One region of the Bacillus sp. ISL-47 genome, then DNA from elsewhere that is predicted to be linked to it. Evidence: riboswitches for the same ligand, from Rfam matches in the RefSeq annotation. Region 1 holds a riboswitch; the other holds the start of a gene.
The links. A riboswitch is a leader RNA that binds a small molecule or an ion and turns the genes downstream of it on or off. The one in region 1 is predicted to bind preQ1.

Region 1 (3,963 bases):
TATTTGTGGGTGCAAAAACAGAAATTAAACTGTCGGAAAGATTTGAGGCAGCTTTTAACCGAATTCATAAAGCCTTAAAACAATCTGCCAAAAAAGCTAGGACAGATAAATTTTATAAATTGATTGAGATCCAAAAAAATCACTCGCTGATTCGTTTATATGAAGATGATTTATATCAATTTGCAAAACTTCGAAATGCGATCGTGCATGAAAAAATTGATCTCGATTATTATATTGCCGAGCCTCATTTGGAGACAGTTGAGAGGATCGAGAGGATTGCTGAAGATTTTGAGAAACCGAAGACAGCACTGTCGATCGCCGCGACACCTGTTTTTTACTTTTACGAAGATGGCAAGCTTTCAGATGTCTTGGCCATTATCAATAAGTTTTCACATTCCCAGTTTCCCATTTATAGTAGAAAGGAAGAATACTCGTGGCTGCTGACTTCAGCAGATATTGTAAAATGGATGGCCGAGCATTTTACAGAAGATTCGATTCAGTTGAAAAAAGTGCAAATAAAAGAGCTATTTAATAAAAAATCAAAGCATCAAATAACGTTTGTCAGCAAAGATACGTCCATTTTTGATTTAGAGGACTTATTTGAAGAGTATAGATGTAAAAATGAAAAACTGGAAGGCATTATTGTTACTGAAAAGGGTAAGCCGACAGAAAAGCCAAAAGGAATCATAACTGCCTGGGACCTTCTTGAAGCGGATAGCGAGAATTAATTATGAAAAAAGGTGCAAACCGATTGGTTGGCACCTTTTTTCAGTCCCCTTATGGACGTTTACAGGAATCCTATTGCATCAGGCCAAAGCGGATTAATGTGGGCCTATCCTGCACTTGCATCCCCGCTGACCTCCGAGCAAAGATTCCTTTCTTTGCAATGCCAAACGAATACCGTGAAGTCGCTGTAAACCTGATCATGGCTTCAGTCCCTCCTTTTGGTTATGGCCTTGCATTAATACTATTTCCACGATTTTGAAAAATAAAACATCTTTAAATACCTCTGTAAAAATGCCATAAATATGCTAAGATAAGGTGATAGCTAAATAGAAATCCGTATGATTACGGTAGAGGTTCTAGCTACCCTCTTTAAAAAACTAAGGAAAACAGGTCTGCTTTCTTTAGTAGTCCTGTTTTTCTATTAAAAGGAGAATTTTCTTATGAAAAATGATAAAGCGCTCGTAGTGTTCAGCGGCGGGCAGGATAGCACCACATGCTTATTTTGGGCAAAAGAATATTTCGCAGAAGTGGAAGCAGTCACTTTTAATTATAATCAGCGGCATAAGCTAGAAATTGAATGCGCACAGCAAATCGCAAAAGAATTGGGCGTTACCCATCATATACTAGATATGTCATTACTAAACCAATTGGCGCCAAACGCATTAACACGTAATGATATCGAAGTGAAGGATGGGGAAGAGGGGGAACTTCCATCCACGTTCGTACCAGGCAGGAACTTGTTATTCCTATCTTTTGCTGGCGTGCTTGCCAGTCAAATCAATGCCAAGCATATCATAACTGGTGTATGCGAAACAGATTTCAGCGGATACCCGGATTGCAGGGATGTTTTTATAAAATCACTGAATGTAACACTTAATCTTTCAATGGACCAGCAGTTTGTCATTCACACGCCATTAATGTGGCTGAATAAAGCGGAAACATGGAAGCTGGCAGATAAACTGAATGCGCTTGACTATGTACGTGAAAAAACGCTCACCTGCTACAACGGAATTCCTTCTGATGGCTGCGGGGAGTGTCCGGCATGTCATTTAAGGCAAAAAGGGCTTGAAGAATACCTCAAAGAGAAGGGGGAGCTATAAGCCATGTACGGATTCAGGATTGTTGATAAGCTTCAGAAGATTGACAAGGATATTAAGCGCGATCAGCTAAAATATCATCAAAAACGTGTTCTTGTCAGCAAGGAATTCACCTTTGATTCCGCCCATCATTTGCATTGCTATGAAGGCAAATGCAAAAATTTGCATGGCCACACATACAAAGTCATTTTTGGCATCAGCGGATTTGTTGATGACAGAGGGCTGATGATTGACTTTGGTGATATTAAAGAAATCTGGAAAAATGATATTGAAGTTTTCCTTGACCATAAGTATTTGAATGAAACACTACCGCCTATGAATACGACAGCAGAGAACATGGTTGTCTGGATTTATGAAAAAATGGCGGAATCCCTTCAAAACCGGAAGGATCAATATATTGGGGCACGCGTGGAATTTGTACGCCTTTACGAAACTCCTACCAGCTATGCAGAAGCGAGAAGGGAGTGGATGGAGGTTGAGTAAAATCCCTGTTCTTGAAATTTTTGGGCCGACCATCCAGGGTGAAGGAATGGTTATCGGCCAGAAAACAATGTTTGTCCGCACAGCAGGCTGTGATTATTCCTGCAGCTGGTGCGATTCTGCATTCACCTGGGATGGAAGCGCTAAAGACAGCATCCGTCAAATGGAACCCGATGAGATTTGGAAGGAACTGAAGGAACTTGGCGGCGACGGTTTTTCCTTCGTGACCATCTCTGGAGGAAATCCGGCTCTTTTGAAAAACCTCGATGAATTTATTTCATTACTGAAAGCAGAAAGGATCAAGATCTGCCTAGAAACCCAGGGAAGCCGCTGGCAGGACTGGTTTTACGAAATTGATGAACTGACCATTTCACCTAAGCCGCCAAGCTCAGGAATGAAAACAGATTTCGAAATGCTTGATTTGATCCTCGAAAAACTGCAAAGAAAAGGCGATAGAGATAAACATGTCTCCTTAAAGATTGTAATCTTTAATGATGCTGACTATGAGTATGCAAAAATGGTCTATCAGCGCTACCCGGGTATTCCGTTTTATTTGCAGGTGGGGAATGATGATACGGCTACTGCTGATGACCGGGATCTGATCCAAAGACTGCTTGGCAAATATAATTGGCTCATCGAGAAAACGATGGCTGACCATGATTTGAAAGATGTAAAAGTCCTGCCGCAGCTCCACACATATATTTGGGGCAATAAGCGGGGAGTATAGCCTTTTTCATATACCCGTTACATGCATTATGGGCGGGTTTCTTTTTTTTGAGAGCTTTTATGAAAAAAATACTTCCCATTTGTGCTTTTTCTTGAAGTTACAATGCATGATAATAATTAGCCTGCCAGGCCTTGTGTCCGGCAGTTTTTTTAGTTAGAAAGATTTTTTCAATCCCAGGGAATGCTAGCAAAAAGGAGTGTGGAAAATGAAAATATTCATTAGCTTTCTGTTACTGATTTTTTCATTAAGTAGTACGGAAGGTTACGCCGCTGCAGCTTCGCCAAAACCCGAGCTGGCCATTGTCATTGATGACCTGGGGAACAATATGAAGGGTACAGCTGAAATGATGGAACTTCCGGTCACTTTGACGGTTGCCATCATGCCTTTCATGCCAACGACAAAAGAGGATGCCGAATTGGCTAATAAAAACGGTCATGAGGTAATTGTTCATATGCCAATGGAGCCTAAAAAGGGAAAGAGGAGCTGGCTTGGACCGGGAGCCATTACAACTGACCTGAGCAATGAGGAAATCCGTAAAAGGGTTGAGGATGCCATCAAGGAAGTGCCACATGCAGTTGGGATGAATCATCATATGGGGTCAAAGGCGACTGAAAATGAGAGGGTCATGAGAATTGTTATGGAAGTTTGTAAGAAACATGGCCTTTTTTACTTGGACAGCAAAACAACCGGCAAAAGCGTGGCAGGCAAGCTGGCAAATGAAATTGGTGTTCCTTATGTAGAGAACCATATTTTTTTCGACGATATTTACACCACCGCACACATCACTAAACAAGCGGATCGGCTGGCAGAAAAACTTGTAAAAAGCGAACGAATTATCGCAATAGGGCATGTTGGCGTCACAGGACCTAAAATGGTATCCGTTTTGAAGGAATACATCCCTGTCTATAGGCAAAAAGCCAATATTGTCCCGCT
Region 2 (3,963 bases), on a different contig from region 1:
AAGAAAAAGCAGGATCTGCTCCTGCTTTTCTTAGTCCCTGCTTCCCAGAATCCCGAAAATACGCAGGATATTGATGAACAGGTTGATAAAATCAAGATATAGATTAAGAGCCATTAAAGGCACTTCTTCAGCTGAAACACCATAATGCTTCATGCGGTTGAAATCGAATAGTACATATCCGCTGAATACCAGCACTCCAATGAAAGAGAAGGCAAGCATTCCGGTAGAGCTTAGCGGCCAGAAGATATTAAAAATGGAAATCGCAATAAGTGCAAGCAATGCAGCCATAAGCATGCCGCCCAGGAATGATAAATCGCGTTTGGTTGTAGTAGCGTAAACTGCTAGGCCTGTAAAAACGACTGTAGTTGTCGCAAGAGCAACCAGGACAGGGTTCGGTCCAATGGCAGCAAGGTAATGGGCCACAATTGGATAGGTTGTTACCCCTGAGATAAACGTGAACACATAAAGGAAGGTGTAACCGATCGCCTTTTTGCGGCGAAGCAGAAAGGCGAAAAGCAGCATTCCGACTTCCAGAATAACTAACGGCAGAAACAGTGCAGGCGGAACAAACACGCCGGCCATCGTCCCGATAAAAGCAATTCCTAATGATAGTGCAAATGCCCTCAGTACAGATGGCAAGTAGCCATTGCTGTTTGCAGTGTGCTGTACATACATTTTTTCATTTCTCCTCTATTGTAATTGTTATATATGTATATACGGAATACCTGTTAAGGAGGTTTCAGGATTTTATTTGTTTTTTAATAGATCCCTGATTTCTGTTAGAAGCTCCACATTTTTATCTATAACGGGTGAAGGCTTGGCTTCTTCTTTCTTTTTGAAGCGGTTTATCATCCTTACAACCATAAAAATTGAGAATGCAATGATCAGGAAATCAACAATATTTTGCAGGAATAAACCGTATTTTACCTCGGCGCTTCCCACTTTGACCATCAGGTTTGTGAAATTCACTCCTCCCAATAGCAGCCCAACAAGCGGCATAATTATATCATCTACAAGGGAAGAAACAATTTTTCCGAAAGCTGCTCCGATGATAACTGCAACAGCCAAATCTAAAACATTCCCTTTTAAAGCAAACTTTTTAAATTCATTCCACATATAATCCCTATCACCTTTCTGTACAAATTACCGTTATTATACTATGAACGGAAAGGGAAAGACTAGATAGGTCAGTACTTAAATGAAGAAAACCTCTAACGAAGGAGGACAAATCTTTATATACAGCAATAAATGCCTCCAAAACCCAGGTATATGAAGAATCTAAGAAAAAAAGGAGAGCCGGCATCAAAGCAGCTGCTATTGTTTCTCTCTTCAAAACTTAGAGTAAAGGCCCTGGTCCTTTCCTAAAATATCCGTTGACAGAAACAAGCTTTTTCTCTATAGTAACTATGACAATTACATTTAGAATATTCCCGTGTCAACGGGAGAGGTTCATAGCTTCACCCTCTATAAAAAACTATGGCTTTGATTATACAATAATCAACCATATCCAGAGAGGATATGGTTTTTGTTTTTTCAGGCTGTGTTTTGGACCTCTCTTGGATGCCGCGGGATCTTATAAAGGGAGGCTTTTTTTATGTCAGGAAGAAAAGATGAGGAATTAACGGATATTACATTATTGGGAAATCAGGGCACGAAGTATCTTTTTGAATACTCGCCTGCGATTTTGGAGGCTTTTGATAATAAGCATCCAAACCGCGATTATTTTGTAAAATTTAATTGCCCGGAGTTTACGAGTCTGTGTCCGAAAACGGGTCAGCCGGACTTTGCGACCATATATATCAGCTACATCCCAGATCAAAAAATGGTTGAAAGCAAGTCTTTGAAGTTATATCTTTTTAGCTTCCGTAACCATGGCGATTTTCATGAGGACTGTATGAATATCATTATGAACGACTTAATCGAACTGATGGACCCGCGCTACATTGAGGTATGGGGCAAGTTTACGCCAAGAGGCGGGATTTCGATTGACCCTTATTGCAACTATGGCAAGCCGGGCACGAAGTATGAAAAAATGGCGGATTACCGCTTAATGAACCATGATCTTTATCCGGAGACGATTGACAATCGTTAATGAGAGGTGAATATCTTTGCTTTTATATTTAAATGCAGCCTTTGCAGGGCTGCTTATATTATCAAATATCCTGGCTGTTAAATTGTTCAGCATCGGAAGCTGGGCGATCCTGCCCGCTGCTGTAATCGTTTATGTATTTACGTATCCAATTACAGATATTATTGGTGAGGTTTACGGCAAAGAAGCGGCGCGCAAAACAGTATTTGCCGGATTTGTGACTCAGCTGATGGCAGCGATTTTTATTTTCACGGCCATCCACCTTCCTTCCGCACCTTTTTTCGGTGCACAAGCCGAGTTTGAAACGATCCTAAGCGGCAGCTTCAGGGTAACCATTGCCAGCCTAATATCCTACCTGGTAAGCCAAAATCTTGATGTGTTTGTTTTTCACAAGTTGAAAGAAAAGCACGGCAGCAAAAAGCTGTGGATTCGCAACAATCTCTCAACGGCCTCCAGCCAGCTGATTGACACAACGGTTTTTATTCTGATTGCTTTCTTTGGCACAATGCCGCTTGGGGCTTTAATGGGCATGGTGGCTACTCAGTATATCTTTAAATTTACCGTAGCGGTTGCTGATACACCGTTAGTCTATTTATTTGTTAAAATGGCAAAAAAGGAACGTACTGGCGGTGAAGCAAATGCTGCGGCATGAGCTTGCATTAAATTCATTTTTAAAATAGTATCAAAAAAGCAGAGCAATCTGCTTTTTTTGTTGCACAAAAATAATATTAATGGGATTATGTTTAGGGAATATTCTGTATTCTTTTAACCGAATGCAAGAATACCTTCCAATTAATACATACTAAAAGAAAGCACTGAAGGGGGAAAAGATGAAGATAGATAGACATAAAAAAGATCCTCGCTTTAAAATTGCTGAAAAAGAGGCATGGATCGGAATTGCACTCGTTCTTTTTAACTTTATATGGTGGTATGGATTTGCCTATGGAATGGGCTCGGGTCCCGCAGAGGAATATACATACATCTTTGGATTGCCGGCCTGGTTTTTCTATAGCTGTGTAGCGGGCTTTCTTATTATGGTGGTGCTGGTAACTGCAGCCGTTAGATTCCTTTTTAAAGAAGTGCCTTTTGAAGATCGGGCGGAAGGGGGAGATTCCGAATGAACTGGGAAGTCGTGGCTCCTCTTCTCATCTTTTTAGTCATTATTTTTCTTATTGGCTTTTGGTCCAGCAGGCAAATGCAATCAGGCAATTCATTTCTTCAGGATTACTTTCTGGGTGGAAGGCAGTTGGGCGGGTTTATCCTGGCAATGACGATGATTGCTACGTACGGAAGTGCCAGCAGTTTTATTGGAGGTCCCGGTGTAGCATATACACAAGGGCTTGGCTGGGTTTTGCTTGCCATGTCACAGGTGGTTACAGGCTACTTCGTTCTTATGGTCCTTGGTAAGAAATTCGCCATCACTGCGAGGAAGTATAATGCGGTCACGCTCATAGATTTCCTGAAAGAAAGATATAACAGCAAATGGGTCGTCTGGCTTTCAGCTCTCAGCATCATTATTTTCCTATTTTCCGCAATGGCGGCTCAATGGGTTGGCGGTGCAAGATTAATTGAGTCATTGACAGGGTTAAGCTATATTTCCGCATTGTTTATTTTTGCAGCTTCTGTAATGGTTTATGTGGTTATAGGAGGTTTCCGTGCAGTAGCGGTGACCGATGCTGTCCAGGGAGCGATTATGTTTATTGGAACCTTGATCCTTCTAATTGCTGTCATTGTGGCAGGGGGAGGAATATCCAATATTATCAGTGACCTCTCGGCAGAAAACCCGAATCTTATTACTCCATATGGTTTTGATGGCGGGCTTACGCCTTTATATGTTTCCTCTTTCTGGATTTTGGTGGGAGTTGGTGTTGTTG

Region 2: linked by a shared signal. The riboswitch ahead of queF (preQ(1) synthase) and the one ahead of queC (7-cyano-7-deazaguanine synthase QueC) in region 1 are both predicted to bind preQ1.

The regions. Positions count from the first base shown of each region.
Region 1 is NZ_JAGGQS010000047.1:33,299-37,261, forward strand. Features, by position in the region: gene J7I93_RS16230 (CBS domain-containing protein) at 6-728, shown strand; gene J7I93_RS25435 (hypothetical protein) at 799-927, opposite strand; PreQ1 riboswitch class I at 1,071-1,113, shown strand; gene queC (7-cyano-7-deazaguanine synthase QueC) at 1,167-1,826, shown strand; gene queD (6-carboxytetrahydropterin synthase QueD) at 1,830-2,306, shown strand; gene queE (7-carboxy-7-deazaguanine synthase QueE) at 2,299-3,030, shown strand; gene J7I93_RS16250 (divergent polysaccharide deacetylase family protein) at 3,236-3,963, shown strand, end outside.
Region 2 is NZ_JAGGQS010000024.1:35,679-39,641, forward strand. Features, by position in the region: gene J7I93_RS09605 (Bax inhibitor-1/YccA family protein) at 31-675, opposite strand; gene mscL (large conductance mechanosensitive channel protein MscL) at 748-1,116, opposite strand; PreQ1 riboswitch class I at 1,439-1,484, shown strand; gene queF (preQ(1) synthase) at 1,595-2,092, shown strand; gene J7I93_RS09620 (queuosine precursor transporter) at 2,109-2,741, shown strand; gene J7I93_RS09625 (YhdT family protein) at 2,920-3,210, shown strand; gene panF (sodium/pantothenate symporter) at 3,207-3,963, shown strand, end outside.